Regions from separate parts of the Glutamicibacter sp. genome, predicted to be linked through region 2. Evidence: riboswitches for the same ligand, from Rfam matches in the RefSeq annotation. Region 2 holds a riboswitch; each other region holds the start of a gene.
The links. A riboswitch is a leader RNA that binds a small molecule or an ion and turns the genes downstream of it on or off. The one in region 2 is predicted to bind thiamine pyrophosphate.

Region 1: another riboswitch for thiamine pyrophosphate. It lies ahead of thiO (glycine oxidase ThiO); the one in region 2 lies ahead of ACRDT3_RS09930 (ECF transporter S component).
Region 3: another riboswitch for thiamine pyrophosphate. It lies ahead of thiC (phosphomethylpyrimidine synthase ThiC); the one in region 2 lies ahead of ACRDT3_RS09930 (ECF transporter S component).
Region 4: another riboswitch for thiamine pyrophosphate. It lies ahead of thiM (hydroxyethylthiazole kinase); the one in region 2 lies ahead of ACRDT3_RS09930 (ECF transporter S component).

The regions. Positions count from the first base shown of each region.
Region 1 covers NZ_JBOGEG010000039.1:4,966-12,585, forward strand. The annotation lists gene ACRDT3_RS16495 (GNAT family N-acetyltransferase) at 1-276, shown strand, start outside; gene ACRDT3_RS16500 (OsmC family protein) at 308-739, shown strand; gene ACRDT3_RS16505 (mechanosensitive ion channel) at 1,034-2,254, shown strand; gene ACRDT3_RS16510 (GNAT family N-acetyltransferase) at 2,338-3,297, opposite strand; TPP riboswitch at 3,377-3,481, shown strand; gene thiO (glycine oxidase ThiO) at 3,479-4,576, shown strand; gene thiS (sulfur carrier protein ThiS) at 4,603-4,848, shown strand; gene ACRDT3_RS16525 (thiazole synthase) at 4,851-5,672, shown strand; gene moeB (molybdopterin-synthase adenylyltransferase MoeB) at 5,669-6,814, shown strand; gene ACRDT3_RS16535 (GNAT family N-acetyltransferase) at 7,020-7,556, shown strand.
Region 2 covers NZ_JBOGEG010000013.1:76,884-84,503, reverse strand. The annotation lists gene ACRDT3_RS09965 (Na+/H+ antiporter subunit A) at 1-2,285, shown strand, start outside; gene ACRDT3_RS09960 (Na(+)/H(+) antiporter subunit C) at 2,282-2,731, shown strand; gene ACRDT3_RS09955 (Na+/H+ antiporter subunit D) at 2,728-4,329, shown strand; gene ACRDT3_RS09950 (Na+/H+ antiporter subunit E) at 4,338-4,967, shown strand; gene ACRDT3_RS09945 (monovalent cation/H+ antiporter complex subunit F) at 4,970-5,236, shown strand; gene mnhG (monovalent cation/H(+) antiporter subunit G) at 5,236-5,640, shown strand; gene ACRDT3_RS09935 (DUF4235 domain-containing protein) at 5,697-5,948, opposite strand; TPP riboswitch at 6,024-6,144, shown strand; gene ACRDT3_RS09930 (ECF transporter S component) at 6,210-6,818, shown strand; gene ACRDT3_RS09925 (ATP-binding cassette domain-containing protein) at 6,815-7,620, shown strand, end outside.
Region 3 covers NZ_JBOGEG010000029.1:23,990-31,609, reverse strand. The annotation lists gene ACRDT3_RS14840 (MFS transporter) at 1-988, opposite strand, end outside; gene ACRDT3_RS14835 (MaoC family dehydratase) at 991-1,431, opposite strand; gene ACRDT3_RS14830 (FAS1-like dehydratase domain-containing protein) at 1,434-1,880, opposite strand; gene ACRDT3_RS14825 (hypothetical protein) at 1,982-2,257, opposite strand; gene ACRDT3_RS14820 (DUF2797 domain-containing protein) at 2,345-3,286, opposite strand; gene ACRDT3_RS14815 (GTP pyrophosphokinase) at 3,528-4,304, shown strand; tRNA gene ACRDT3_RS14810 (tRNA-Met) at 4,387-4,463, opposite strand; tRNA gene ACRDT3_RS14805 (tRNA-Thr) at 4,511-4,582, opposite strand; tRNA gene ACRDT3_RS14800 (tRNA-Thr) at 5,116-5,187, shown strand; TPP riboswitch at 5,429-5,536, shown strand; gene thiC (phosphomethylpyrimidine synthase ThiC) at 5,533-7,275, shown strand; gene ACRDT3_RS14790 (DEAD/DEAH box helicase) at 7,368-7,620, opposite strand, start outside.
Region 4 covers NZ_JBOGEG010000008.1:30,934-38,553, reverse strand. The annotation lists gene ACRDT3_RS07435 (uracil-xanthine permease family protein) at 1-917, opposite strand, end outside; gene thiD (bifunctional hydroxymethylpyrimidine kinase/phosphomethylpyrimidine kinase) at 945-2,369, opposite strand; gene thiE (thiamine phosphate synthase) at 2,366-3,007, opposite strand; gene thiM (hydroxyethylthiazole kinase) at 3,000-3,794, opposite strand; TPP riboswitch at 3,784-3,878, opposite strand; gene ACRDT3_RS07415 (GntR family transcriptional regulator) at 3,913-4,281, opposite strand; gene ACRDT3_RS07410 (hypothetical protein) at 4,278-5,873, opposite strand; gene ACRDT3_RS07405 (aldehyde dehydrogenase family protein) at 5,958-7,409, shown strand; gene ACRDT3_RS07400 (amino acid permease) at 7,489-7,620, shown strand, end outside.

The DNA of each region.
Region 1 (7,620 bases), on a different contig from region 2:
GTGACCGTCAGGATTGCCCAGCAAGGTCAGCGCATTGTGGGCTTTGCCGCATGGAGCGCTACACGCATCGAGCTGCTCTGGGTGCGGCACAGCGATCGCCAGAAGGGCGTAGGGCGCATCCTGCTGGATGCGATCATCGCCAGTACTCCTGGCATCAGCATTCATCTGGATTGCCAGCGCCAGCCTGCCATTGCGTTCTTTGCCGACTGCGGGTTCGAGCCCGTTCCCGGGGGACCTGAAGCGTTGCCGCAACGAGTCGTGTTGCGCCACATGTAATCTTCAACCTGGATCGTGGCACGATAGATTCATGAGTGAAAATAGCCGTGAAATCCGTGAAGTCAGCATCGAACGCGTCGAAGCACGCAAGTACAAGGCCACCAGCCTCGAATCGGGTGCCAGCCTTGAATTCGGCCAGGGCGAAGGGCTGCTGACCCCGGTGGAGTTGCTGCTTGCTGCCATTGCCGGGTGTTCGGCCATTGATGTTGATGTGGCGACTACCCGGAGAAGCGAGCCCGAGAAGTTTGAAGTCAAGGCGGGCGGCTACAAGGTCTCTGAGGACTCGGCGAGCCGGATGGAGGACATTCATCTTGGCTTCGATTTGAAGTTCCCCGATACCGACGAAGGCCGCAAGGCAGCCGGCATGGTGGAGCGCATCGTCAAGCTGTCCCATGACAAATACTGCACGGTTTCCCGCACCGTTGAACTAGGCGCTTCGGTACAGAGCGAAATCATCAACTAAGCAACAGGACTTCCATCAAATCCCAGATTGATAAAGGTCAATGGCTGAATCCGCAATAGTTTCCAAGGCAATTCACGGGTTCGAGCGCAGTTGCGAACTTTCCAACATTGCGTGGATTAGTTGTCAGCAGTATCCGATTGTTCGGAATTCGTTGAATTGATCAAGATCTAGTCAGGTTTTCGCAATTCGAACTGTGTAAGTCCATTGATTCAAGCTGGGAGTATGGGTCTTTGCCCTAGTCAGCGGAGAACCTTCATCGTAGGGTCGGATTGTCCCTACGTTGAAGGAGCAGCAATGCAGTCTGAGAACGTTTTAGGCAATATCGACTGGGCGTCGATGCTACAAAAGGTTGGCATCGCGCTAATCATCCTCATCATTACGTGGCTTGTTGCGCGCATAGTTCGTTGGGCTGCCGCCAAGTTGGTGAACAGGGTGAAGTTCCTGCAAAAGCAGGGCAATGACGGAGAACAAATAGGCCAATCCCTGGGCAAGGTCGCGGGGTTGATTGTCTGGCTCTTCGGCCTCGTGGCAATCCTGCAAGTCTTCGCGCTATCTGAAGTGCTATCGCCGGTGCAGGGCCTGCTCGGCGGCGTCATGGCCTTCATTCCCAACCTCATCGGTGCGGGCTTCATCTTCTTCATTGGCTACGTAATCGCGAATATCGTTCGCCAGCTGCTGAAGACCGGTTTGGGAACTGTCGATTTCAGCGGGCTGGTCCGCAAGGTCACCCCAGGCAACGAACCAGTGGATGAAGTTCAGTCTCGCGAATCCCAAGCGAAGATCGTTGACATCATTGCCAACATCGTTTTCGCCTTGATCCTGCTGGTCGTCGCAATTTCGGCTCTGCAGGTCTTGGGCATCGCGGCAATTTCGGTACCTGCTCAGCAGATGCTGCAGCTGGTCTTCACCGCAATCCCACAGGTCATCATGGCCTTGGCGCTCTTGGCAGTGGGTATTCTGATTGCTAAGTTCGTCGGCCAGCTACTTGAATCCACCCTCCATGGCGTGGGTACCGACACTGTTGTTGCCCAGTGGGGCGTAGTTCCCGAGGGCAAGAGCGCTTCGGGAATCATCGCTGGCATCGTCAAGATTGCTATCGTGCTGTTCTTCGGCGTGATGGCAGCCCAGATGCTGAACTTCCCAGCGATTACCAACATCCTCAATGAAATCCTGGCCCTGGGCGGCAAGATCCTCTTCGGCGCAGCAATAATCGCCGCAGGTTTCGTTATCGCCAACGTTATTGGCCGCTTCTTGGGTGACACCACCGCTTCAAAGATCATCCGCTACACGGCAATTGCGCTGTTCGTAGCAATGGGCCTGAAGTACATGGGTATCGCCGATTCGATCATCAACATGGCCTTCGGTGCAATCGTCATTGGCGCAGCTTTGGCAGCGGCTCTGGCCTTTGGCCTCGGCGGTCGTGATGCTGCGGCTCGCACGCTGAGCAAGGTGGAGGCCAATCAGACCACCAATGGCCCGGACTCGACGCCACCGGCATCGAACCCAGGCATCTAACCACTAATCACAAAACTTGAGGGACAGATAAAAAGTCGCGGAATCCAAGCTCGGATTCCGCGACTTTTTTGATGCCCGCCAGGCTACCGTTGCGTGCCCCATGGCAAGGGCGTGACGGCAGAGCCGCGATCGGTACGCAACCGTGCGTAGGTGTGCACATCAATACGTTCTCCAGCAACCAGGAACTTGCCCCGCTCGACACCTTCGTGCAGGAAGCCGTTGCTTTCTGCTACATGCTTCGACCCGGGATTATTTGCCCGCAGGCCCAGCTCCAAGCGGTAAAGGCCCAGCTCGTCGAACAGGTAATCCGCCAAGGTTGCCACCGCTCTAGTGGCCAGCGACCTGCCCCGGTAATTCTGGTTCATCCAATACCAGACCCACGCGTTCTGATTTTCCGGATCTACCGTACCGCACACCAAGCCAACCAGCCGATCTCGATATGCGATGGCCAACGCCTGCTGGCGGTCCCCGGCCTCCAGCAGTGCGCGCACGTACGATTCGGCCTTTTGCGGGGAATCGGCGTCGCCCTGGCGCTTCATGTCGGGGTTCGAGGAAAACGCCTCAAAGACGGCGTCGGCATCCGAAAGGCGCAGCCATCGCACCGAGAATTCAGCGTCGGCAGGCTCGGCTTCCTTCGGTCCTGCAGGGGAAAGTGGCCGCGCGGCGGCCGTGCCCTGGTGGAAGAGCAGCTGCCAGCGGCCCTGCTCATGGATCCACAGCGAACTGCGCTCGCTGGGGGAACCAGAAAGCAACCTCCAGCGCAGCAGCACCAGCTGATCTGCAAGCTGGATAGCCACCGGGCTTTCGACCGTCAACGAGCCCGCATCCCGTGCCGGCTCCTGGGCAAGCTGGGCAATGATGGCCTCGCGATCATAGGTTCGCCCGCTGGCTCCCACCTCGGCGAACCGAGGATGCAAGCGTCGTTCCAATTGCGCCTGGCTATGGCGTTGGCTGGATTCCAGGAGTTCTTGCTCCAACGAGATGATGGCGTTGGACAGCGCAGAACCCTGGGGAAGCGCGATAGGGAAATCATGGGATGCCATGTCAGCAAGTACATCACAGAAGATGACGGATCTGCATTCAATAAAGTTCGCCTTTATGAGCTGCATCATGCTTATAATCGCAGTAATCCGCGGGAGCCTGAATCGACCAGGCTGAGAGGGCACCGAGCCGACCGCTACACCTGATGCGGGTCATGCCGCCGTAGGAAGGAAGCGTGCCCTTGTGCATGTCAACATTGTTGGCGCCGGGATTATTGGCCTGGCCGTCGCGTTCGAGCTGGAATCACGCGCACACACCGTCACTCTCATCGATCCAGCACCCGGTCAAGGTGCAAGCTACGCAGCGGCAGGAATGCTGGCCCCGGCAGCCGAAACGGTCTGGGGCAATGGCCCGCTGCACCAGCTGCTGGCCGCCTCGAATGCCGCCTATCCGCAATTCATCGAGCACATCGAATCGGTCACCGGGCAACGCCCGGACTACCTGCAAAACTCCACCCTCGTTGTCGCCGCAGAGCCTGCTGACCGCGAAGCCCTGCATGAGCTGACCGAACTGCAAATATCCCTGGGCCTATCAGCGCAAAAGCTCCTGCCCAGCCAGGCCCGCAAACTTGAACCAGCTTTGGCCGCCAATATTTCCGGCGCGGTCCTGTGCCAAGATGACCACCAAGTCGACCCTCGCTCCATCGTCAAGATCCTCTTGGAGCATCTGCGTCCGCACCTCATCGAGGAACGGGCGCAGGCCCTGGTGACCGACGGGAACCGGATCACCGCAGTGCGCACCGCATCGGGCCGAATCCTCGAAGCAGAGCAAACCATCGTGGCCACCGGTCTTGGCACACTTGGTGGCCTGAAAGAACTTCCACTGCGCCCGGTCTACGGGGACATCCTCCGGATCCAGGGGCCAGCAGGCCCGCCGCTCATCACCCGCACCATCCGCGGCATCGTGCACCGGGAGCCGGTGTATCTCGTGCCGAGAAAAGACGGCAGCCTCGTCCTTGGAGCCAGCGTTCGAGAAGACCGGCAACCGGCAGTGAACATTGGCGCCATGCACCTGCTGCTGGACAATGCGCGAAAGCTAGTCCCCGGCATCAGCGACTGCACGCTGAACGAGGCAACTGCCCGGGCACGTCCCGCCACGCCAGATGACCGGCCGCTGCTTGGGCGCCTTGATCCGGGCCTGCTGCTCTGCACCGGGTACTCCCGGCACGGCGTCCTGCTGGCCCCGCTGGGCGCAATGCTCACCGCGGATCTCGTCCACGGCAACCAAACCCACCCCTTGCACCAAGCTGTGGATCCCCACCGCTTTGCGAAAGCAAACTAGACAACTCACCGAACGGAGCAACAACCATGAAAAGCATTGGCATCAATTTCAATTCCCGGCAACTGAACCTGGACGAGGGGACCACCCTTCGCGAATTCATCAGCACGCAGATCGGCAAAGCACTGGACGCCAACTCGATGGCCGGTGACGGCAGCAAGCTCGGAGTTGCCGCCGCCGTCGATGGCGCTGTCATTCCACGCAGCGCCTGGAATAGCTACCTGCTGGCCGAAGGGCACAGCATTGAACTCGTTACCGCAGCCCAGGGAGGCTAGGCATGGAAACGCGCAACATCACCGACCTGGACATCCACAGCGACCCATTCCGGATCGCCGGACGCACCCTATCCTCGCGCTTGATCCTCGGCACCGGGGGAGCGAGTTCGCTGACTACCCTGGAAAGTGCCCTGCAGGCCTCCGGAACGGAACTGACCACGGTGGCCATCCGCCACTTCTCGGCGGCCGGTGCGGGCAACGTGTATGAACTGCTGCAGCGCAACAATGTGATTGCACTGCCCAACACCGCCGGATGCTTCACCGCCCGCGATGCGATCCTCACCGCGCACCTGGCCCGTGAAGCGCTGGAAACCAATTGGGTCAAGCTCGAAGTCATTGCCGATGAGCACACGTTGCTCCCTGACCCGCTGGAACTGCACGCAGCTACCGAGCAATTGGTGGCCGACGGGTTCCAGGTCTTCGCCTACACCAATGATGATCCGGCACTTGCCAAACGCCTGCAGGAAGCCGGCGTTGCGGCAATCATGCCGGCCGGCGCGCCGATCGGCTCGGGCCTGGGGATCTTGAATCCGCACAATATTTCCACCATCGTCTCGCGCGCGCAGGTGCCGGTGATCCTTGACGCCGGGGTGGGCACCGCCTCGGATGCGGCCCTGGCCATGGAACTCGGCTGCGACGCGGTGCTGCTGGCCAGCGCGGTGACCCGGGCGCACAACGCGCCGCTCATGGCCAGGGCCATGAAAGATGCGGTGCGTGCCGGGCGCGCCGCACGGCTCGCTGGCCGGATCCCGCGCCGAGATACCGCACTGGCATCCTCGCCGGCCGAAGGCATGATGCAGACACTGGTCGGTGACTTCTCGTGAGCCAGCCAGCATTGGTAGCACCCGGCGCGGAACTGGAACCGGAAGAACTGGCGCGTTACTCCCGGCACTTGTCCCTGCCCGGGGTGGGCGAAGAAGGGCAACGCCGCATCGCCAATGCCAAGGTGCTGGTCATCGGAGCCGGGGGCTTGGGCAGCCCCATTGCCAGCTACCTGATCGCTGCGGGGATCGGCGCCCTCGGGGTCGTGGACGACGACACCATCGAACTGTCCAATCTGCAACGCCAAACCATGCACCGGCAACAGGATGTAGGCCGCCTGAAAGTGGATTCGGTGCGGCGGATGGCCCACGAGCAGAACCGGAACGTCCAGATCATCGCCGTCGATGAAAAGTTGGATGAAACCAACGCCGTGGCACTTTTCAGTGAATATGACTTGGTCATCGACGGCAGCGACAACTTTGCCACACGGTACCTGGCCAATGATGCCGCGGAAATCACCGGCACCCCATTGGTGTGGGGAACCCTCTTCCAGTTCTCCGGGCAGGTGTCCGTCTTCGATCCGCGCACCGGTCCGATGCTGCGTGATCTTTTTCCTGAAATCCCCGACGCGGACTCAGTGCCCAGCTGCGCCGAAGGAGGAGTCTTTGGCGCACTGTGCGGGGTTATCGGTTCGGTGATGTGCACCGAGGCACTGAAGCTCATTACCGGGATCGGCACCACACTGAGTGGGAAACTTTGGCTCTACGATGCCCTGGAAGCCAACGTGCGGACCCTCGGCTTTGCCCGGGATCCGCAACGTGAGCCCGTGACCGGGCTGGGGGAGTACCAACCTGTTTCCTGCGCTATCGAAGGGCATGCCCCGGAGCTCACGGTTCAGCAGCTAGCAGAGCTGGAAGCAGGTGAACCGGTATTGCTGGTGGATGTGCGTGAAGCCTGGGAACGCGACATCATTGCGATCCCGCATAGCCAGCACCTTCCGCTCGCACAGCTGAAAGAACGCGGACTGGGAAAGCTCGCGCGCAGCGCTTCGGCGGTCGTATTCGTGTGCAAAACCGGCGTCCGTTCACAGCAGGCGGCGCGGGTCACCATTTCCGATTCGAAGGCAGGCATCCCGGTGTACAGCCTCAGCGGCGGAACCGTGGAATGGGCCAGGCAAGTGCAGGGGCAACAGGTGGCCTACTAGGACGCAGCTTGTTCCGGGGAGGGCAATCCACCAGTGGCCGGATTCTTGGCTGCATGCTCCGCCGGGGCGGCAGCTGGCTACCACTACCGGTGCGGCCCGAACGGGGAACTCCAGGGAATACCAGCTGCGTCTGATTCCTGGAGCAACCTTGCTAGGACCGCACTCATGGGAGCCGAGTTAGCTCTGGCATACTGGCGCTATGACTTTGGAAAATGCGCTGGAGATCCGTGAATTGGAAAGCCAAGACGAACAGCAGGCCATCGATGCCCATCACTTGATGCTTGGCGAAGATTTCGAATTCATGCCCACCTGGTCTGCATCGGAGGCCTGGGAGGACTATGTCTACCGGATGAAGGCAGGGCGCCGCGGCGAGCACATCCCCGAAGGGTGGGTGCGCTCGGCGCTGTTCGCCGCCTTTGACGAGGGAGATCTGGTGGGTCGTGTTTCCGTGAGATACGAACTCAATGAGGGCCTGCTTCAGGTCGGCGGACATATCGGCTATGGTGTAGTTCCCGAGTATCGTCGCCGTGGTGTGGCACAGGAACTGTGTAAATTTGGGTTGCAGGAACTTCGCGAATCAGGAATTGAACATGCGCTGGTTACCTGTGATTCCGATAACATCGGTTCAAAATCCACCATTGAAAGATGCGGCGGATTGCTGGACGCGGAACTTCCCGAAATTGAAGTCAACCTTGGCCCTAGCAAGCTGCGTTTTTGGATACCAACGCGGTCAATCCGCTGAATTTTTCGCGACTGGTACATGAAATTCCTGTATGTTCTGACACAGATCAACAGACTATGAGTCT
Region 2 (7,620 bases):
CCAAGTCCGCCCTGGTGCCTTTCCACTTCTGGTTGCCCGGTGCGATGGCCGCTCCGACGCCGGTGTCCGCGTACCTGCACGCCGCAGCCATGGTCAAGGCCGGTGTCTACCTGATCGCCCGCCTGGCTCCCGGCTTCGCCGAGACAACCCTGTGGGTCCCAATGACCGTGGGCATAGGTATTCTCACCATGCTCGTCGGCGGCTACCGGGCGCTCAAGCAGTACGACCTCAAGCTGATCTTGGCCTTCGGCACGGTCTCGCAGCTGGGCTTCATCATCGCGGTCTTCGGCTTCGGCACCCCCGAAGCGGCCTTCGCGGCACTGGCCATGACGCTGGCCCACGGCCTGTTCAAGGCGACGCTGTTCCTGAGCGTCGGCATCATTGACCACAACACCGGTACCCGCGATATCCGCAAGCTCACCGGCTTGCGCCGGGCCATGCCGATCCTGGCCACGACCACCGGCATCGCCGCGGCGTCCATGGCCGGCGTGCCGCTGCTGTTCGGCTTCGTTGCCAAGGAAGCGGTCTACGAATCGGCCCTGCACCTGGAATCCGGGTGGGGGATGGCCGCTCTCCTCGGCATCCTGCTAGGTGCGGCGCTGACCATGGCCTACTCGCTGCGCTTCTTCTTCGGGGCTTTCGGCGTGAAGAAAAAGAAGCTGCCCGCGTTGCAGTGCAAGGCCCCGACGCTGATCTTCCTGGCTCCCTTGCTGGTCCTTTCGGCGGCGACGCTGTTCCTGGGCCTGTACCCGCAGCTGGTGGAACCGCTGGCCATCCACTGGTCGGCCGCGCAGGGAGGACCGGGCAAAATGCACTTGCTGCCATTTGCCGGCTTCAACGCGGCACTGGGGCTGAGCGCAATTTCGGTGGGCCTTGGCCTGTGCTTCTTCTGGCTGCGCCACCGCACCGACACCGGCGCCCCGCTGCGCCGCATGGTCACCTCGGCCGAGGAAATCTACCGCATGTCGGTGAACGTGCTGGACAAGGCGGCCATCTGGATCACCGGTCGCACCCAGCGTGGTTCGCTGTCCTTCTACCTGGGCGTCATCCTGGTCGTGGTGCTGGTGATTCCGCTGGCCATCGCGCTGACCGTCTACACCCCGTGGCCAACGAACTGGATCATCGCCGACCACCCGGCCCAGTTGCTGATCGGTGCGGTGATCATCGCCGGTGCGGTGGTCTCCATTACCGCGCCGAAGCGTTTCATGGCGGTGCTGATGGTTTCGGTGACCGGCTACGGCATGGTCGCGATCTTCGCCCTGCAAGGCGCCCCGGACCTGGCGCTGACCCAGTTGCTGGTGGAAACCATCGTGCTGGTTTCCTTCGTCCTCGCCCTGCGCGCCCTGCCCAAGCGCCTGTGGGTGGGGCTGACCCGGATCAAGTGGGGCCGGGCCATCCTGGCGATCGCCCTGGCCGTGATGGTCGTCTACATTGCCATCGCGATGATGGCCGCCCGCAACGAGGCCCGCATTTCGCTGGCTTGGCCGGAGCTGGCCTACTACGAGGGATTCGGCAAGAACATCGTCAACGTGGCCCTGGTGGACCTGCGCGTGTGGGATACCTTCGGGGAGATTACCGTGCTGGCGGCTGCCGCCACCGGCGTGGCTTCGCTGATCTTCGCCGGACGCAGCTTCGGCAACCGGGTGCGGGCCCACCAGGTGGCACCGGGCAGCATCGACGCGGGTTCCGAAGCCATTGGCACCAAGGACTCCAAGGAAACCGAGCTGCGCATTGCCCGCCGCTTCGCCTCCAGCTCCAACCAGGACTGGTTGATGGCAGGCAGCACCCTGGTCGCCGAGCGCCGCTCGATCATCTTTGAAGTGGTCACCCGCCTGATTTTCCACACCGTGCTGATCATGTCGGTGTACACGCTGCTGACCGGGCACAATACCCCGGGCGGCGGCTTCGCTGGCGGGCTGATCGCCGGCTTGGCGCTGACCATCCGCTACCTGGCCGGCGGCCGCGTGGAACTTTCCGAGTCGATGCGCATCGCTCCGGGCATGCTGATCGGCGGCGGCATCGCACTGGCCGGATTGGCGGGCATCGTGCCGCTGCTGCTGGGTGATGGCATCTTCACCACCTATGCCCTGGAATTCTGGTTCTTCGGCGAGCACAAGTTCGTTTCCTCAACGATTTTCGACATTGGAGTGTATCTGGTGGTCCTTGGCCTCGTGCAGGACGTGCTGCGTTCTTTGGGCAGTGAAATTGATTCGCTTTCCGAGGGCCGCAGCCCGGTGGAGCGCCACGACGAGATCCAGGCCTCCCGGACTGGAGTTGGCCGATGAGCGTGAATATCACCTTCCTCGTAGTCACCGGCGTGCTGCTGGCGGCCGGCTTCTACCTGGTGCTCGAACGCACCCTGACCCGCGTGCTGCTGGGCATCATGCTGCTGGGCAACGGCATCAACCTGTTGATCCTCACCAGCGGCGGGCGCAAGGGCATGGCGCCGCTGTTCAAGCCGGATGCGGCGCCCGACGCGTATTCGGATCCGCTGCCGCAGGCGCTGATCCTCACCGCGATCGTGATCACCTTCGCGGTGACCGCCTTCCTGCTGGCGATGATCTACCGTTCCTGGACGTTGACCAGCGCCGATGAGCTCACCGATGACACCGAAGATATCAAGGTGTCCAAGAAGACCGCCTACGACGAGGAAGAGGACTCGCCGGTGGCCGAGGACACGACCGAATTCGTCGATGAAGAAGGACGCCCAGTGCGCGAGGGGGAAGAGTGAATTTCCTGGATCTAGCCCCTTTGGCCGTGGTGCTGCCGATCTTCGGCGCCGGGGCAGCCTTCCTGGCCCGCCGCCAGGTGCGCCTGCAGCGCCTGATCACCATCGGCATCCTGTGCCTGACCCTGGTGCTCGAAGCGGGCATGCTCGCCGCCGTATGGGGCGGCGAGAGCTATGCCATCCACATCGGCGGCTGGGAGTCGCCCTTCGGCATCGCCCTGATGGTCGACGGGTTCAGCTCCTTCATGCTGCTGATCTCCACCGTCGTCTCGCTGGCCGTGCTGCTCTTCGCCACCAGCCAGGGCCTGGCCGACGGGGATGAGCCCGGACCGGTGTCGATATTCCACCCGGCGTACCTGATCCTGCTCGCCGGAGTGTCCAATGCCTTCCTGGCCGCTGACCTCTTCAACCTGTACGTCGGATTCGAAATCCTGCTCACCGCCAGCTACGTGCTGCTGACCCTGGGCGGAACCGCCGAGCGCATCCGCGCCGGTACCACCTATGTGGTGGTTTCCGTGGTTTCCTCGGTGATCTTCCTGATGGCCATCGCGATGATCTATGCGGCCACCGGCACGGTGAACATGGCCGACCTCGCGGTGAAGCTGCCCGAACTGGGCCAGGGCCCGCAGCTGATCCTGCATGTGCTGCTGCTGATCGCTTTCGGCATCAAGGCCGCGGTCTTCCCGCTGTCCCTGTGGCTGCCGGACTCCTACCCGACCGCACCGGCCCCGGTCACCGCGGTGTTCGCCGGGTTGCTGACCAAGGTGGGCGTCTACGCGATCGTCCGCACCGAAACCCTGCTCTTCCCGGGCGGCTCGGTCAACGCCGGGCTGCTGGTGGTGGCCGCGCTGACCATGGTCATCGGTATCCTCGGTGCGCTGGCCCAGACGGACTTCAAGCGCATGCTTTCCTTCACGCTGACCAGCCACATCGGATACCTGATCTTCGGCGTGGCCGTGGGCGGGCCGCTGGCCATCGCCGCGACCATCTACTACGTGGGCCACCACATCATCGTGCAGACCTCGCTGTTCATGGTGGCGGGACTGATCGAACGCCGTGCCGGCAGCTCGAATGTCACCCGGCTCGGCTCGCTGGCCAAGCTCTCCCCGGCCTTGGCCCTGCTCTTCTTCATCCCGGCCATCAATCTGGGCGGCATCCCGCCGTTCTCCGGGTTCCTGGGCAAGTTCGGGCTGCTGCATGCGGCCGCGCAGGACGCCGACCCGCTGATCTGGGTCGTGATCGGCGCCGGATTGCTGACCAGCTTGCTGACCTTGATGGCGATCATCCGCGTGTGGGCCCGTGTGTTCTGGCGCCGTGCCGCCGATGCCGAGGTGCCCAACCAGGCCCTGGTTGCCGAAGCGACGCAGGTCGCCGATGAGACGTTGGCCGGCGGAGCGCAGAACCCTCGCCTGGGGTTGAAGCTGGCCAAGCAGCTGGAATCCGAATCCTTGCCGTGGGGCATGCGCTACGCCACCGGTTCGCTGGTGCTTGCGGGCATCGCCCTGACCGTCTTTGCCGGGCCGATCTTCGAATTCTGTGAGCGGGTGGCTGCGGAGCTGATTGCCCGCGAACCGTATATCAGCTCGATCTTGCCATTCTGATTGGAGGGATGATGCCGAACAAGAACTTTGAACCGCGTGACCAGCGCATTGATGATGCGCTGGATACCTCCGGTGTGCGCCACCGCGCGACACTCAAGCAGGAATGGCCGCTGCTTCTGCTGCTGCTGTTCGTCTGGGGTGCCCTCTGGCAGGACTTCTCCCTGGGGAACATGATTTTCGGCGTGATCATCGCACTGGTGATCGTGAACCTGTTCCCGCTGCCGCCGGTGGTCCTTTCGGGCCGGATCAATCCCTGGTACTGCCTGAAGCTGTTCATCTGGTTCCTGGGGCAGGTCTTCGTGGCCAGCGTCAACGTGGCCTGGCTGGCCATGGTCCGCGGGAAGCACACCCGCAGTGCGATCATTGCGGTCCCGCTGCGCACCGGCTCTGATCTGATCGTAATGACCGTGGGCCACGTGCTCACGCTGATCCCGGGTTCCTTCGTGATCGATGTGGACCGCAGCTCGTCGACCCTGTACCTGCACTACATCGACATTCAGTCGCCAGGGGATGTGGAGAAGGCGCGTGCCGCCATTCGCGACATCGAACGCCGGCTGATCATGGCTATTGGCAGCCGCGATGAGTACGAAGCGATCAAGAGCGAATGCGGACCGAACTTTGATGCGAGGAAGGGGTAAACATGCTGGATATCGTCATATGGATCTGCGGCATCATGCTCGGGCTCGGTGCCGTCGCCTGCCTGGTCCGTGTTGCCAAGGGGCCGTCAATCCTTGACCGGGTGCTGGCCTTGGACGTGATGCTGCTGATCATCTCCGCCGCCCTGTGCCTGGAGATGGTGCTGCACAAGCACACCGACTACTTGCTGTTTGTGGTCGCCGCCTGCATGCTCGGCTTCATCGGCTCGGTGACCGTCTCGCGCTTCGTCTCGGATCAGAGGAATGCCTAATGGAACTCTTCCTCGACGTCCTCGTTGCGATCCTGCTGATCCTTGGCTGCCTGATGTCATTGATCGCAGGCATCGGCTTGCTGACCTTCCCGGACATGCTCACCCGCATGCATGCAGCGACCAAACCGCAGGTGCTCGGCTTCCTGCTGATCTTCGCGGGGCTGGCCATTTACCTGCGCAGCTGGGCTGTGATCCCGGTCCTCGCGCTGGCCTGGGGCATGCAGCTATTGACCGCGCCGGTCTCGGCCCACATGATTGGCCGTTCCGGCTACCGGACCAAGCACGCTGCCAAGGAAACCCTGTTCTCCGATGAGCTGAGCCTCGTGGTCAACAAGGTGAATGGCACACCGCCGACCGGAACCACCCCGGTCTCCAAGGCCGAATCGCAAGACGAACAAGATTGAGAAAAAGCGGGAGCCGCCCAGATGGGCGGCTCCCGCTTTTGGCTTTACGCCGAAGCTTACTTGGTGAACTTGGCAACAACCTTGTTGGCGCTGCGGTCGGCCACGGTCTGCAGGATGGCTGCCACCAGGGCCGAGACGACTGCGAAGCCCAATGCACGGCGGAAGGAAGCTTCAGCTGCTTCCTCAGTGCCCTTACGTGGTGCTTTGCTGCCGGTTGCCTTCAACCAAAGGAAATCAACCAGCTTGCCGCCGAGCATGCCCGCGCCAACGGTGATGCCGGTAGTGACAAGTTTCTGCACTTTATCCATTTTTTCCTCGCGATCAAGCTCTTGACATATCGTTCCTCTGCCCAGCATACCTGCGGTATGGTGGGGGAGCAGTAATTATTCCGACAGGGGAGCGTCAGACTTTTAAAAAGTCGCAAGACGCTGAGAGTGCGATAGATCGCAGACCCTCGAACCTGCCCCGGCTAGTACCGGCGAAGGAAGTCGAGCATCTCGGATGCGGATAGGCGCGGCAGTATGCCCTCATTCCGTCCATCTCCCCTCCTTTCCACAGGAGGACCAACAATGAACGAAACAGTTTCGAAGCAGCGTACCGGCTGGCGTGTAGTTGATATCGTCGTCGCCTCGGTGATCGCCGTCGCATCCGGGGTCATTTTCTGGGCTTGGAGTGCCGGCTATGGGCTGTTCTCGCTCGCCTTTGCAGCTTTCCCGCCAGCCACCGCGCTGCTCACCGGCATGTGGCTATTTCCCGCGGTGCTCGGCGCACTGATCATCCGCAAGCCAGGCGCTGCAATCTACTGCGAGCTACTGGCCGCCGTAGTTGAAGCGCTGCTCGGCTCGCACTACGGCTTGACCGTACTGATCTCCGGCCTGGTCCAGGGACTGGGCGCAGAACTGGTCTTCGCAGCATTCCGCTACCGCAAGTGGAACCTGGGCGTGGCGCTGCTGGCAGGCTTGTTCGCCGGTTTGTTCGCCGGCATTTCCGAGGCATACATCCTGGCCTACTACGTTGAGTACACCGCCGGAATGAAGATCTTCCACGTGATCGCCACCGGCGTTTCCGGCGTAGTCGTAGCAGGGCTGCTGTCCTGGCTGGCCACGCGCGGACTGGCGAAGACCGGTGCTTTGAGTGCCCTGGCGAGCCGGCGTGCGCACCTGGAAAGCGCAAAATGAGTTCCTTTGCCAGCTCTGGTGCAGCCTCACTGACCCAGCGCGGTGCCGCAATCACCGCAACAGGTTTCGGCTGGCAGCACTCCGACCGGCAGAACCCTGCCATCTCGGGACTGGATCTTCAGATCCACGCCGGTGAAAAGGTGCTGCTGGTCGGTCCATCGGGCGCCGGCAAGTCAACCCTGCTGCATGCGATGGCCGGGTTGCTGGAAGTGGATGAGGCCGAGCAGGTCGCCGGCCGGCTCCTCATAGATGGCAGCGATGCCTTTATCCGGAGCCATCCGGTGGGCTTGATGCAGCAAGATCCGGAAACCCAGGTCGTGCAAAGCAGGGTCGCCGATGATGTGGCCTTTGGCGCGGAGAACCTCGGGATGGATCCCGAGCTGATTCGCCAGCGGATCCCCGAAGCGCTGGACGCGGTGGGACTGGGCGCGCTGTCTTTCGAGCACCGCACGCAGCAACTCTCCGGCGGGCAGAAACAGCGGTTGGCTTTGGCTGGCATTCTGGCCATGGAACCGAGCCTCATGCTGCTCGATGAACCGACGGCCAATGTGGACCCGCAAAGCATTGAGCTCTTGCGCGACGCGGTGCTGAACGCCGCCCGGATTTCTGGTGCCACGCTGGTAGTCGTGGAACATCGGATTGAAGCCTGGGCGCAGCATGTGGACCGGGTCATCGTGCTGCAACCAGGTGGGGGAGTCGCGCACGATCTGGATCCGCAGCGGCTGTACACCGACGAATCGGTGCGCGAGGAGCTGGCTGCTGCCGGGCTGTGGGTTCCGGGATATTTTCCGCAGGTGGCTCC
Region 3 (7,620 bases), on a different contig from region 2:
ATGCTGCGCTCATGGCCAGCGGGAAGGTCAAGGCCACGCCCATGCCCCAGATGGCCAAGGCCACGAAGGCCAGCGGCAGGTTGTTGCCAAAGGCGAAGAGCAGAACGCCGATCAGGGCGCTGATGGCGCTGGCCCGGATCATGACGACACGGCCCAGGCGCAAGATCAGATCCCCGGAGAGCAGTCGGGTCAGGGTCATGGCGGTGACGAAGACGCCGTAGCCGATGGCTCCCACGCCTTCCTTCGTCTGGTATCCATCCACCAGCGCCATGGCCACCCAGTCGCCGGCAGCGCCTTCAGCCAGGGCCATGCCCAGAACCAGAACGCCCAAGAGGACTGTCTGCGGTTCGGTCCACGCCTTCTTCAGCGTGGTTCCGCTGCTGGTGCGCGGGGTCCGGCTGTAGTCTTCTCCGTAGAATCGTGCACTGTAGAGCACGGTGAAGACGATAACCAGGCCCATGAAACCGTAGTGGTACTGCAGCGGGACCTGCAGACGGGCACCTAGCGCACCAGCACCGGCGCCGATCACGGTGCCGATGGAGAAGAAACCGTGCAGGGCAGGCATGATGCTCTTGCCCAGGGCACGTTCCATGGCAGCGCCTTGGACATTGGAGGCGACATTCCATGATGCGGTACCCAGGCCCTGGGCGAAGAGGAAGATGCCGCAGATGAGGGCACTGCCAAAGACTCCGGCACCCACGCCTACAAGAATCAGTGAACCGCCGGCCAGCGTCGCGGCGATGCGCATGACGCGCGTGGCGCCAAGGCGCAGAACCAGTTGCCCTGAAACCGAGACGGACAGGAAGGATCCGGCGCTCATGCACAGCAGCAGCAGGCCAACGCTGGCGTGGTCGAGCTGCAGGGCATCACGCACCGCCGGCAAGCGCGAAACCAGGGCCGAGATCAGCAGGCCGCTGGCCAGGTAGGCTGCCATCAGCGCGTTGCGCCACTGGGTTACTGGCTTCTGCGCATCACCGGGAAGTTGCATGCTTAGAGCTGTACCACGGCCTGGCACTTGAGCAGTACCTTGCTGTCATGGGCCGAGACTGCCAAGTCGATGCGGGCGGTGCGTGCTTCGGCGTCCAATGCGCCGACCTTGCCTTCCACCGAGATGGTGGTGCCTTCGTGATCTGACGGGTTGGACCCTTCAGGGTCCTCGACGACTACCGGCTTGGTGAAGCGGGTCTGGTAGTCGATGATGGCACCCGGGTTGCCGACCCACTGGGAGACCAGATCAATGACAGATCCCATGGTGAACATGCCGTGGGCGATCGCCGAAGGCAGTTCCACTTCCTTGGCGAAGCGCTCATTCCAGTGAATCGGGTTGAAGTCGCCCGAGGCACCTGCATAGCGAACGAGGTCCGCGCGGTTGACCTGCACCGTGTGCGAGCCAATGACCTGGCCCTTTTCGAGGCTTTCGAATTCAATCATGCTTAGTCCTCAGCTCGTACCAGTAGCGATGAAACGGTGGTTGCGATCTTCTCGCCAGCCACGGTGGTTATTTCGGCGCGGGTGGTGATCATGGCACCGGCACCCATTTCACGGACCTGGTCCACGTAGAGCTCGGCGAGCAGTTCATCGCCGGCAACGATCGGACGGTGGTGGGTGAAGCGCTGGTCGGCATGCACCACGCGGGAGAAGTCAATGCCGCTGGCAGGATCGGCAATCAGCTGCGCGTCAGCGCGCTGGGCGATGATGATCGCGAAGGTTGGCGGGGCAACGACGTCGCTATAGCCCAGCTCGCGAGCGGCCTGCACATCGTAGTGCGCCTGGCTGGCGGCCTTGGTGGCCTTGGCGAATTCGCGGATCTTTTCGCGGCCTACCTGGTAGGACTCGCCGGCAGGGTAGATACGCCCTACCAGGTCAGGGTTGATGCCCATGGATTCTCCTGAACGTTGTTGGAAGTGACCAGGCGCAGCTGCCGCAGGATACGGAACCCGGGCGCAACTGACCGGTCACACTGTGGAATTCTTTCGGAAGCCTAGTTCTGCCCGTCGGCCGGGCGCTTTTTGGCGCGTGGAGCCGCCAGGCCATTGGCAATGCGCCACTGGCGCGCATCCTTGGCACGGACAACCAGGCTGGCGATATGGCAGAGCATGCCGATGACCATGATGCCGATAGCGGTGTAAACCGTTGGCAGTGATGGAATGTTGGCGCCGATGATGGCCAAGATGATGCCTGCGCCCATGATGCCCATGGCAGCGAAGACGAGCTTCTTATAGCGTGGCGAGGCCGATTCCCAAGGAGTGTTGGTCATGATCCAAGTCTAGTTCAGCTCCGGCTGTGTCTGCTCATTGCGGCCGGGGCATTTCCCCGTGACTCCCCCGACAGCTCCGTGCCGCTTTCAGAACAGAGCGGATTGTTCTTCCTTGAAATCTCCTCGGTTCTCCACGACAGTGACCTCACGGGTCTTCAACTCGGCAGCATCCAGCAAGCGCACGGTGGTGCCTTCGCCACTGTCGGCTAGGATGCTTTGCCCCAGCACGCCGCGGATGCGCAGATTCACGGTGTTGCCGGGCAGTGCCGTATTCCAGGCATGCAGCACATGGGCATCCCAGGCGTCAATGACCGGGCGGGCGAAGGCCGGTTGCGCCCACAGCTCGTCGCGCAGCTGCAGGCCATAGGTCTCCAGACCCCGCTGGGCGCCAATGAAGGCCTGGGCCCTACTTGCCGCTTCGGAGTTGATCTGGTCCAGTTGGGCGTAGTCCAGTTCCCAGCTGGCCAGTCCCTTGATCTTGGACTTCTGCCGGACTTGTTGGCTCAGACCCACGTGTTCAGTCACCAGGTCTTCGAGCACTCGAATAGCGGCGCCATCAGCGGCGCGGGCAACATAGCGGGCGATGACCGCGCCCTGCTGCGCCAAGCGAGTCCATTTGCTCTGGGTCGAGGTGGTACCGACCTTGGTCGCCCCGTGGGCGAAGCTTGCGACATACAAGAAGTGCGGCTGCTCCAGGTACTTGCGCATGCCCTCCGGCGCTTCGCCGGTCTTGTGGAAATGATGCATGAACTTCGAATGATCCAGCCGGCGGCAGCGTTCGCACTGGGTGCCGGTACGCAGCGCTTTGTTCTTCGGGCAAGGCAGGTTGTTGCGCGAGCCATCGCTGTTCATCGTGATGTAGCCCAGGCAGAACTTCAGTTCGCCGATCTGCAGGCTCAGCGAACGATTGAGTTCCAAGTATTCGGTGCTCCATTTTTCGGCTTGCCGGAGCCTGAGCATGGGGGCGGGTTCGTGCTCTGAGAAGCTGATGCCGTGGCAGAGCTGCCGGTGGTCGCTGGCGAATTCCATCGATGCCTTCCTCGAAGTTACCCCTTCAACGATAGTTCACCGGGCATGGCAAGCTCCTGCACTGCAGGTTGGCCGACGCCTGAATTCCGAAAGTTTGCTGGACAAATTCCCGACTGGTTCTGGCCTAATTCTTAGGAGAAGCCCTTAGGCTGAAACTGCACCGGCACCGTACCGCGGGTCGGGCCACAATCTGCTGAGGTGATCCAGGATTTCTGTCCCATTTGATGACGAGACTCGCGCAGTGGCAATAGCAGCTGCCGAGAGCGCCCCTTCGCCGGCCGAACTGCAGCGAATGACGCAGGCTTTCCGCCATGATTTCCAGCGTTTCATGATGGAATACCAATTTGCGGTGGACGAGGTGTTGACCAAGGTCTCGATCTTGCGTGAAGAGTTCCTGTACCTGCACAATTACAATCCAATTGAGCACATCACTTCCCGGGTGAAAACTCCGGAGAGCATCATGCGCAAGGTCTCCCGCCGGAACATCTCCCCGTCGCTTCCTGCCATTCGCGAAAACATTAGCGACATTGCCGGCGTGCGCATTACCTGCAGTTTCGTCAAGGACATCTACAAGGTTCTGAACACCTTGACCTCGCAGAATGACCTGAAGGTCATCCAGATCAAGGACTACATCAAGAACCCGAAGCCCAACGGGTATAAAAGTGTCCATGCGATCGTGCAGATCCCGGTCTTCTTGTCCGACGGCCCGGTCGACGTCGTGGTGGAGCTGCAGATCCGCACCATTGCCCAGGATTTCTGGGCAAGCCTGGAGCATAAGATCTTCTACAAGTACGAAGGCGAAGTTCCGGAGCATCTAGTGCAAGAGCTCGCCGATGCCGCAGCAGTGGCAACGAAACTCGATATGCAAATGCAGCGCCTGCATACCGAAGTCCACGGCCACGATGCCAATCAGGCGCCAAGCCAGGAAGCTGATTTCGATACGAAGGCGATCCAGGGGCTGCTCTCGCTGGCTCAGCAAGCCAAGGCCGGGAGCCAGGAGAAGGACACGGGCAGCTAGCCGTTCCGGCGCCGAAGCAACATGTTGCTTCAGGGCCTGGAAACCAAAAAAGATCCTCAGCCGAAGCTGAGGATCTTTGTTTTGGTAGCGGCGCCGGGACTCGATCCCGGGACCTCACGATTATGAGTCGTGCGCTCTAACCAGCTGAGCTACGCCGCCACAAGTGAGAAGCAATCCAGTAGAAGCCAAGAAAGCTTCTCACTCAGAGCCCCCTGCCGGAATCGATCCGGCGACCTCGTTCTTACCAAGAACGCGCTCTACCACTGAGCTAAGGGGGCAACGAGTAAATACTCTACACGGGTTTCCCTGCAAAGAAAAATCGGCAGATCGGCCCGGTAAACACTCGGAAAATTCAATAAAACACCTAGTCAGCAACTATTTGCGAACTGACATCTGGTCATCAGGGACGAAGGATGGGACAAAAAGTGTCCAGGTGACGATGCTCACTAGATCATTCCTTGCGGTCAATCGCGGATTCCCCCAGGGGTGCGGGATAAAATCTCGCGAACTTCCACCGATGGCCAACCGGCGGATATCCCGACTCGGCACTCCCTGACCTCAGCCCGATTCCCCACTCCCGATCCCCGGGCAAAGACAGTGCTTGAATGCACCCGGTCCACCATGGGCGCAGGCACTGCTCCGATGCGCGGCAACTGGAATCCAGGCCGCGAACCGGGATCCCGGCAACCGGCATGATCGCATCGGTTCCTTGTCGCCCATTCCCGACTTGAGTAGGAATATTGTGACCTCAGCAACAAATCCCCGACGGATTTTGCAAACCTCAAAAACCTGTGTAAAGTATTTACCTGTTGCCCCCTTAGCTCAGTGGTAGAGCGCGTTCTTGGTAAGAACGAGGTCGCCGGATCGATTCCGGCAGGGGGCTCGAAATAAGAGAGGCAATCTGGTTCCAGATTGCCTCTCTTTTCGTTACTCCCCAGATGCCGCGAACTCATCGTGCGGCTATCGGCCATGCCGTGCACCCTGGATTCCTGGTGCCCCTGGCAAGCGTTCTCCGGCCAACGCAAAGAATCCAGGCCCGCAGGAACCAGCACCTCGCCCTTCCCTTGATGTCAAGGCTCTGACCACCGGATTTGCGTTTCTTCCTCCCAAGCGTGCTAAGTTATTCGCGACCACACGGGTGCCCTGGCAAGGGCTGAGATCGGGCTATCGCCGTCCGCGACCGTTGAACCTGTCCGGGTAATGCCGGCGAAGGAAGTGAGTTTCCCCAGTGGAACAATTTGAACAGCACCCTGCCCACACCCTTGCCTACCGCGAATCTGCGGGAATTTCTGTTCCCGTCACGCAGATCGAATTGGCAGACTCCCCCAATGGAAAGCCCAACGAGCCGCTGGCGGTATATCGCACCAGCGGACCGGGAAGCGAACCCACCCAAGGCCTGCAGCCCTTCCGCGAGCGGTGGATCCTGGAACGCGGGGACGTGGAAACCTATGCAGGTCGCGAGCGCAACCTGCACGACGACGGGCGCTCAGCGGTCCGCCGCGGCACGGCCAGCGCGGAATGGGCTGGACGCTCAGCCCCACCGCTGCGGGCCGTTGGCGGAGCCCGAGTGACGCAAATGCACTACGCGCGCGCCGGGATCATCACCCCGGAAATGCGCTATGTGGCCCTGCGCGAGGAATGCGATGTCGAGCTGGTGCGCAGCGAGCTCGCGGCCGGACGAGCCATCATCCCGGCGAACATCAACCACCCGGAATCCGAGCCGATGATCATCGGCAAGGCGTTCCTGGTCAAGATCAACGCGAATATCGGCAACTCGGCGGTGACCAGCTCAATCGCAGAAGAAGTCTCCAAGCTCCAGTGGGCGGCCAAATGGGGCGCGGACACGGTAATGGACCTGTCCACCGGAGATGACATCCACACCACCCGCGAGTGGATCATCCGCAACTCCCCGGTGCCCATCGGCACCGTGCCGATCTACCAGGCGCTGGAGAAGGTCAATGGCGAAGCCAACGAACTGACCTGGGAGATCTTCCGCGACACCGTCATAGAACAGTGCGAGCAGGGCGTGGACTACATGACCATCCACGCCGGCGTGTTGCTGCGCTACATCCCGCTGACTGCCAACCGGGTCACCGGCATGGTCTCGCGCGGCGGATCCATCATGGCTGGCTGGTGCCTGGCGCACCACCAGGAGAATTTCCTCTACACCCACTTCGATCAGCTCTGCGAAATCTTCGCGCAGTACGACGTGGCCTTCTCGCTGGGCGACGGGCTGCGCCCGGGCTCCATCGCGGACGCGAACGACGCCGCCCAGTTCGCCGAACTGGACACCCTGGCCGAGCTGACCAAGCGCGCCTGGAAGTACGATGTGCAGGTGATGGTAGAAGGCCCGGGGCATATCCCGTTCCATCTGGTGCGCGAGAACGTCGAACGCCAGCAGGAGCTGTGCGACGGGGCCCCGTTCTATACCCTGGGCCCGCTGGTTACCGACATCGCCCCGGGCTACGACCACATCACCAGCGCCATCGGTGCCACGGAGATCGCAAGGTACGGGACCGCAATGCTCTGCTACGTCACGCCCAAGGAGCATCTGGGGCTGCCCAACCGGGATGATGTGAAGACCGGGGTGATCACCTACAAGATCGCTGCACACGCCGCCGACCTGGCCAAGGGCCACCCGGGGGCCACGGCACGGGATGATGCGCTGAGCAAGGCGCGCTTCGAGTTCCGCTGGAATGACCAGTTCGCGTTGTCCCTCGACCCGGTCACCGCGCAGGAATTCCATGACGAGACGCTGCCGGCTGAACCGGCCAAGACCGCCCACTTCTGCTCCATGTGCGGGCCGAAGTTCTGCTCCATGCGCATCTCGCAGGACATCCGCGACGAGTACGGCTCGGCCGAGGCGCAGGCCGCTTTGGCCGGGATGGCGCAGAAAAGCAAGCAATTCATGGAAAGCGGCGGCACGGTCTATCTCGGGGACGGGATCCCTGTGGGAACCCCTGCTCCGTAAATAGCCTGTGGCGTACGAAAAACGCCCTTGGGGCAAGCTTTCGGCTTGCCCCAAGGGCGTTATTCAATGCTGTTCAGCTGCGTGCGACAGGCTTAGTAGTCGCGACGTCCACCGCTACGGCCCGAATCGCTGAAGCGATCCTTGCCGCCGCGTCCGCCGCCACCGAAACCGCCACGTCCGCCACCGCGTCCGCCACCGAAACCGCCACGTCCGCCACTGCGTCCGCCGCCGAAGCCGCCACCACGGCCGCCACGGAAGCCACCGCGGTCGCCTTCGTCGTCGCGACGTGGGCTGCGGCCATTGTCGAGCTCAAGCTCGATGGCCTCGCCGCCGATGCGGGTCTTG
Region 4 (7,620 bases), on a different contig from region 2:
TATGCCGCAGTGGAGTAGACGCGCGAGGCCGCCATGACACCGATGTTCTCGGCGTAGGTGGTGGTTGCCGAACCGCCGCCGAAACCGGCGAGCACGCTGGCAGCGCCATCGGCCATCAGCGCACGGCCGTTGAATTTAGACAGGTCGCGATTGGTCATCACGCCCACGGTGCGCACATGGCCGATGTTCTCGGCGATCAGCACGAATACCGCAGGCAGGAACATCAGCGCGGTATCGAGGTGGAAGCTTGGAGCGTGGAACTCGGGCAGGCCGATCCATGCCGCATTGCCCACGGCCTCGAAGCTCACCTGGCCCTGGGCCAGGGCCACCAGGTAGCCGCAGGCCAGGCCGACCAGGATGGATAACCGTCCCAGCAGGCCCTTGAAGGCCACCGTGGCCACCACGGTGAAGATCACCGTGAGGAAGGTGGTCAGCGGGAAGTTCTTCATCGGGGCCAGCGTTGCGCTAGCCAGGTTCAGGCCGATCAGCGCAACGATGGTGCCCATGACCACCGGCGGCATCAGGGCGTGGATCCAGCCGGTGCCGGTCTTCTGCACGATCAGCCCGACAATGAACAGCAAGACGCCGGTCATCACGATGCCGCCCAAGGCGCCCGACATGCTGTGCGACTGGGTGGTGGACAGGACCGGGGCGATCATCGCGAAGGAGGAGCCGAGGTAGCTGGGCACCTTGTTCTTGGTCATCAGCAAGAAGATGACCGTGGCCAAGCCGGTGAACAGCAAGGTGGTGGTGACCGGGAAGCCGGTCAGGGTCGGTACCAGGATGCTGGCACCGAACATCGCCAGGATGTGCTGGGCGCCGATGGACACGGTCTGCGGCCAATGCAGCCGCTCATCCGGGGCAACTACCTCACCTGGGGTGATGGTCTTGCCGTTGCCGTGAATGCTCCAACTCATGATTCCTCTTCCCGGGCCCTGCGGGTTTTAGGCCGTAGAGAAGTCTACTCGGTTCTCGTGCGCCTGCGCGAAGAAAGAGCGTTCATGTTCCGCAGAGCGGATGAAGGCGATCTCCATGCGCGCCCGCAGCTGCGGATCGGCCTGCTCGAACGCCTGGCGGACCATTTCGATGGCCTGCTCGGTGGCGGAATCGAATTCTTCGGACGCATAGGTTTCCAGCCATTGCCGGTACGGGTGCCCGGCATGGTTGGCGGCGGCCAACCGCTTGCCGATGTCCTGGTACAGCCAGTAGCACGGCAGGATCGCGGCAATCAGCTCCCCATAGCTCTCCTGGCTCGCAGCCAGGTGGTTGGTGTAGTTCAGCGTGGTGGCGCTGGGCGTATCCGGGAATTCGTCCAAGTAGCTGCCGTGCAGCTGCAACTCCCCATCGAGGATGCCGTTGGCGCCACGCGACCAGAAGCGCTGGGCCCCGAGATCCGGCGCCATCGAGCTGGCCAGCGAAAGCACCTTGGCATAGCGCAGCAGATACAGCGCATCCTGGGCGATGTAGTAGTGGAAGTCTTCCCTGTCCAAGGTGCCCTCGGATAGCGCGGTGATGAAATCCAGCTGGTCGATTTCCTCGCGGATCGGCTGGATCTTCTGCCACCAGTCGCCCATGGGATCTGCTGTGCCGAAGAAGTCGATGAAGTGGTTGACCGGGCCGTGCCCGCTGCCCACCTGCAACTGATCGGCCGCTGCAATGGCCTTGGCGAGATAGGACTTGGACTGCTCCAATGCGGCGATCCAGTCTCCCGTGGCAGCGAAGCGCGTAGCCAGGGTGCTGGAAAGGGTGCAGCCGGTGCCGTGGGTGTTCCTGGTGGCATGGCGCGGGCCGTGCAGCTCCAGCTGCACCCCGCCGGCCGAAACCAGGGCATCTGGGCAGTCCACCCCGGACAGGTGACCGCCCTTGGCCAGCACCAGTGCGTCGTGCCTGGCAGCCAGCCGCTGGGCCTGGCGCAGGACTTCGTCCCACGAGCAGGCCACTGGCTCGCGCAGCAAGCTGGCCAGCTCCAGCAGGTTCGGGGTAATCACCGTGGCGCGATCCAGCAGCGAATCAAGGGCCGATTCGTCCTCGAGCAGGCGATCCCCGCTGGTCGCCACCATGACCGGGTCCAGCACTACCGGGGCGTCAACGGTTTCCAGCCAGCTGGTGACCGCGCGGATCACCTCGGCGTTGGCCAGCATCCCGATCTTGATCGCATCGATGCGAATATCTGTACTAATGGCTTCGAGCTGGGCGAGGACGAAATCACCGCTGATCGCCTGGACCCCGGAAACCCCATGGGTGTTCTGCGCGGTCAAGGCGGTGATCACGCACATTCCGTAGCCGCCGTTGGCGGCAATGGCTTTCAGATCTGCCTGGATTCCGGCGCCGCCGGAAGGATCGGAGCCTGCGATGGAAAGGACATTCATTTCGAGGCCTCCCAGGCTGCGACCAGCTGCGCGCTGGCAAGTTGCGGATCTTCGGCGTTGCAGATGGCGCGGACCACGGCCATGCCCGCGCCGCCACCGGCGCGGATCGCGGTGGCATCGGCTTGGGTGATTGCGCCGATCGCTACGCAGGGCAGCTTGGCCAGGGTGGTGGCTCGGGCAAAGCCATCAAGACCCAGGGGAGCAGGATGGTCTTTCTTCGTCGGAGTGGCGCGGATGGCGCCTACACCGAGGTAGTCGATAACCGAGGCGTCCTTGTTCGCCTGGGCCAGCTGCTCATCAGTGGAAGCGCTCAAGCCGATGATGCCTTCGCCGATGATCTTGCGGGCCAGCTGTACCGGCACATCTTTTTGCCCGATGTGGATACCGTTCACGGCCGCGCCAGCAGCACGCGCCGCGAGGTAGACATCAATACGGTCATTGATCAGCAATTGGGCTTTGCCCTCGGTGAGCTTGGCAGCCGCGCAGGCCAGTTCGAAGAACTCGCGGGCGCTTTCATCCTTGGCGCGAAGCTGGATCCACTGGATTCCTCCGGCGACGGCGCCCTCGATAACTTCCAGGGTGCTGCGTGGGGTGCAGCTAGCGGTGTTGGCTACTAGGTAAGCGCCGTAATTATGCATGGTTCAGTTCCTCGTGCTTCAAAGTCTTCAGTTCATCGGGATCGGCCGTGGACAGCGCATCAAGGAAAGCGACTGCGAAGCTGCCCGGACCGGTGCTGCTTGCCAGGGCCTTTTCCGCGGCCAGGCCGTAGAAACCGTGGGCTGCGATGGTGGCCTCGAACGGGTCATCGTGGACCGCAATCATTCCGGCGCAGAACGCGCCCAGGGCGCAACCGCCACCTGTCATCCGGGTCAAGCCAATTCCGTTGGTATGCACCAGGACGGTGCGCGTGGCATCAATGATGGCGTCAGCCTGGCCGGAAATGGCCACCACGCAGTCATGCTCTTGCGCCAGTTCGCGTCCAGCCGCCAAGGCGGCAGAGACATCATCCAGGGCATCGACACCGCGCGAAGCCGACTGCCGGCCTGCCAAGGCCAGGATTTCCGAGGCGTTGCCGCGAATCAGGGCCGGGCCCTGGTGGACAATGCGCCGGGCAAAATCCGTGCGTACCGGAAGCGCTCCCACCGCCACTGGATCCAGGACCCAGGGGGTGCCTGCCGCGCTCGCCGACTGCACCGCTTCTTCCATGGCAGCCAGCTGTTCAGTGCTCGGAGTTCCCAAATTCACCAATACGGCGGAAGCTGCCTGGGCGAATGGACCGGCCTCGCCGGGCAGATCCGTCATGGCCGGGGAAGCGCCGGATGCCAGCAGGACATTGGCGGTGAAATTGGATACGACGGTGTTGGTCAGGCAAAAAACCAAAGGTGATTGTTGCCGGTATTCTTGGGCAACTGCATGCAAAGCCATGCGACATCCCTCCGCTAGCGTGAACTAGATCAGGTTCTACGGGTCTCATCTCAGTCGGTTGCTCCGACACCCCGTGTCACTGCCATAGAGCGTACGCACAACCGGTTCCAAGGACAAGTTACCTACGCTCGCGCCGCGCCACCAAGGCCTTGAGCGTGGCCGCATCTACCTTCTGCGCGGCCGCCAATGCCCATAGATGATCTACGGCGGCCAGGAGGTCTGCACCGGTATCCACCGGCTGCGGCCGCTCGTTGACCACTGTGCCGGCCCGGCGCCGGGAAGTAATCAGCCCTTCGGCTTCCAGCTCCTTGTAGGCGCGCGCCACCGTCCCGGCAGCAACGCCGAGGTCCGTGGCCAGGGCACGCACGGTTGGCAGCTTGGTCCCCGCGGGCAGCTCGCCCAAGGAGATCAGCGAAGCAATCTGCGAGCGGATCTGTTCGTAGGGCGGGGTGGCGGCCTCCAAATCCACCCGGATCTGCGTGCTCATGCCGTGACCGGCGCCTGAGATGAATGTGCCGTTGAACTGCGGGGGCGTTCCAGGAAGATGACCGCTGGGACGGCGAAGACCAGCAATGCGGCAAGATCCAGCCGCATCGGGAATTCGTATCCGACAACTAGCATTGCGAGGATGGCGCTGGCGACCGCACGCAACGAGCGGAGTTCCAGGACTCGGCGATACCAGATTTCTTCGGCTGCGGAGACGGACCACGGAATGGTTGCGCGACGCGAGCACCAGACGAAACCCGCGTGGGCTAATGCCAACAGGGCAATGAGCCCGACGACAATGCTCCTTCGCGGCGCGACGAATCCCCACAGATAGTCCAATGGGGGATTGATCAGGAAGTAGGCGCAGGCAGCGGCCAACGTTCCGGCGCAAATATAGGCCCATATTGGAAGCGGAGCCGAATACTTGGGAAGTGCTGCGGCTTTGCGTGATATTAAGTTCACGTAGTTCAGGTAGAGGGCGTTCAACGCCAAGTAGAGCAGTGCGGCAACGGTCAAGACCACCAGTATCCAGGTTTCGCGCTCGCCGGTAGGCCATGCGTTCTGGTCGGGAACGGGCAAGAGGAACCACGCCGCGTACAGGGCCACCATCGTGGCGATGGCAGTGACATATTGGAGTGAGAGCAATTGCTCGCGCAACCTGCTGAAAGCCGTGGCAGTTGTACGGCGCTCGTTCTCAAAATTCCCCGGTGGCCGCCAGAACAGCATCAAGGCAGAAATTCCGAGCATCGCGTAATTTGCACTCCAGTCCAGAGTGTTGCCGATGGCGCTCATTTGGTCGTGGTACTCGATCCCCGCACCCGACCCGTCCAGATAGCGGCTGGATTCGTGATGGAACCAGCGAGCCTTGTAATGCACTGCTTCGCCGGCTTGAGTCGCCAGCAGCACACTTACTGTGCGGTAGAGCCGGTTTAGCCAGGTAGTGCGGAGCAGCCGGTTATCGTGTTCGGAAATGCCCGGCAGGGGTTTGCGGCGGAGGATGATCATGGTGGCGATACCGGTGGCCAGCACGAGGAAAGCAAAACTTGCATAGAGGTAAGGCAGGACTTCCCCGGCTGCACGCAACCCATCCTGTGCCGGGTTGCTGTACGAAAAATCGGGTGACTCGTAGTCAACCGCCGGTTGAGCGGCAATCGGAGCGACATCGTGAACCGTATAGACAGTGAAGCAGGCGACGGCCAATACCGCCAGCATGGCTGCAAGCAGCTTTTTGGGAAGGGGGCTGGTGAGCGACCGCGGAGCAAGTGTTGCCGTGCGCTGCGGCTTCAATCTGCGGGGCCATGTGTATTGGCTGGCGATATAGATGAAAGCAACCCAAAGTGCTGGGGTGGATGCGACCATGATTCTTTTCGCGGTGTCCAACGAACTCTGCTCGTCAAAAGGCAGGGTTGCGGCATCGCTGAACCAGGTCGTTGAACTACTGGCGAAGTAACCGATGACGGCACACCACAATGCATGTTGGCGCGCACTTTCCAAGAGGCCTCTTTCCTTGCTCGGGCCGAATGCACGCAATACGAAGTAAATGATGAACGCCGCAATTGCGAAATTGCCGAATTGAGCTGCCAACGAAGTCATCTGACCGCCTCCTTGGGATCAATGTATCAACTATTTGATACATATTGAATCCCCCGGCGAATTAAACGATGAAAATTTGTCCCAGTGACGTACGCTCAAATCATGGGTCTGTTTACTTCCACTCCGTTGCCCGAACCGGTCGGTGATTCCGCACCTCCGGTGGACGAGCATCCATCGCGCATAGCAACAGTTCTGAGCCATTTGCGGCGTTCTGCGGACACCCGGATCACGCATCCGCGACGCTTCCGCCTGCAGCAGCTCAAGGCCCTGGAGAAGATGCTCGAAGAGCATCTGGAAGACTTCGTCCAGGCCTTGGCCGAGGACTTGGGCAAGAGTGCCACCGAAGCCAAATTCTCCGAAATTGACGTGGTGCGCGCAGAAATAGATTTCGCCCAACGCCACCTCGTCGAATGGATGGATTCCACCAGCGTCAAGGTTCCGCTGGCTTTGCAACCGGCCATGGCCAAGGTCGAGCCGCGTCCACTGGGGGTCGTGCTGATTATCGGCGCCTGGAACTACCCGGTTCAGCTGGTGCTCGCACCGCTGGTCGCGGCCATTGCTGCCGGCAATGCCGCGGTGATCAAGCCTTCGGAGCTGGCTCCTGCGACCTCAGGCGTCTTGGCCAAGTTCCTACCGGTCTACCTCGACGAACGTGTTTATGCGGTAGTTGAAGGCGGGGTGGATACCTCCACCGAGTTGCTCGGCGCCCGCTGGGACCATATTTTCTACACCGGCGGTGAACGCGTTGCCAAGATCGTGGCTGCAGCGGCTGCGAAGCATCTGACGCCTACCACCTTGGAATTGGGCGGAAAGTCGCCGGCCGTGGTGGAAAACGATTCGTTGGCTTCCGCAAAGCGCTTGGCCTACGCCAAGTTCATGAATGCCGGCCAGACCTGCGTGGCCCCGGATTACGTATTGAGCGTGGGGGACTCGTCTGAGCTCGTCAAGCGCCTGGGCCAGGCCATCACCAGCTTCTACGGCAGGGAGCCGCTGACCCATCCGGACTTCGGCCGCATCGTCAGCCGCAAGCACTTTGACCGCCTGTTGTCGATGTTCGAGCAAGGCGAGGTGGTTTTCGGCGGCGAATACGACGAGGATACCTTGCGCATCGCTCCGAGCATCATGCGCAACGTGGACCTCGAGGGAAGTCTGATGACCGAAGAGATTTTCGGTCCCATCCTGCCGGTGATCGAGGTGGAAAGCTTCGAGGAAGCCCTCGAATTCATTGCCCGGCGTCCATCTCCGCTGGCCGCTTACCTGATGAGCGAAAGTCCGCGCCTGCAGTCGATTTTCTCTGATCGGGTGCGAGCCGGCTCCATTGTGCATAATGCTCCGTTAGCCCAGATGATCGTTCCAACCCTGCCTTTCGGCGGCATCGGACCGAGTGGAATGGGGGCCTACCACGGTAAGCATGGGTTCGAACGGCTTTCGCAGATGCGCTCAGAACTCAACAAAACGACCGTAGTTGACACCCTGAGCGCAATATATCCTCCATATTCATGGGCTAAGCGAAAGATTATTGATCGCTTACTGTAGCGCGGTTCATAGCGTTATGGCTTGTCAGGGTGCTTGGATGGATAGGTTGGAAATTTTCAAGCATCAGGAGATGTAACGCATGACTGAGCCCGCACCGTCCCAGGACGGTCTGAAGCGTGGCCTCAAAGCTCGCCATATGCAGATGATTGCCATTGGCGGCTCGATTGGTACCGGACTATTCGTCGCGTCCGGCGGCACCATTGCCCAAGCT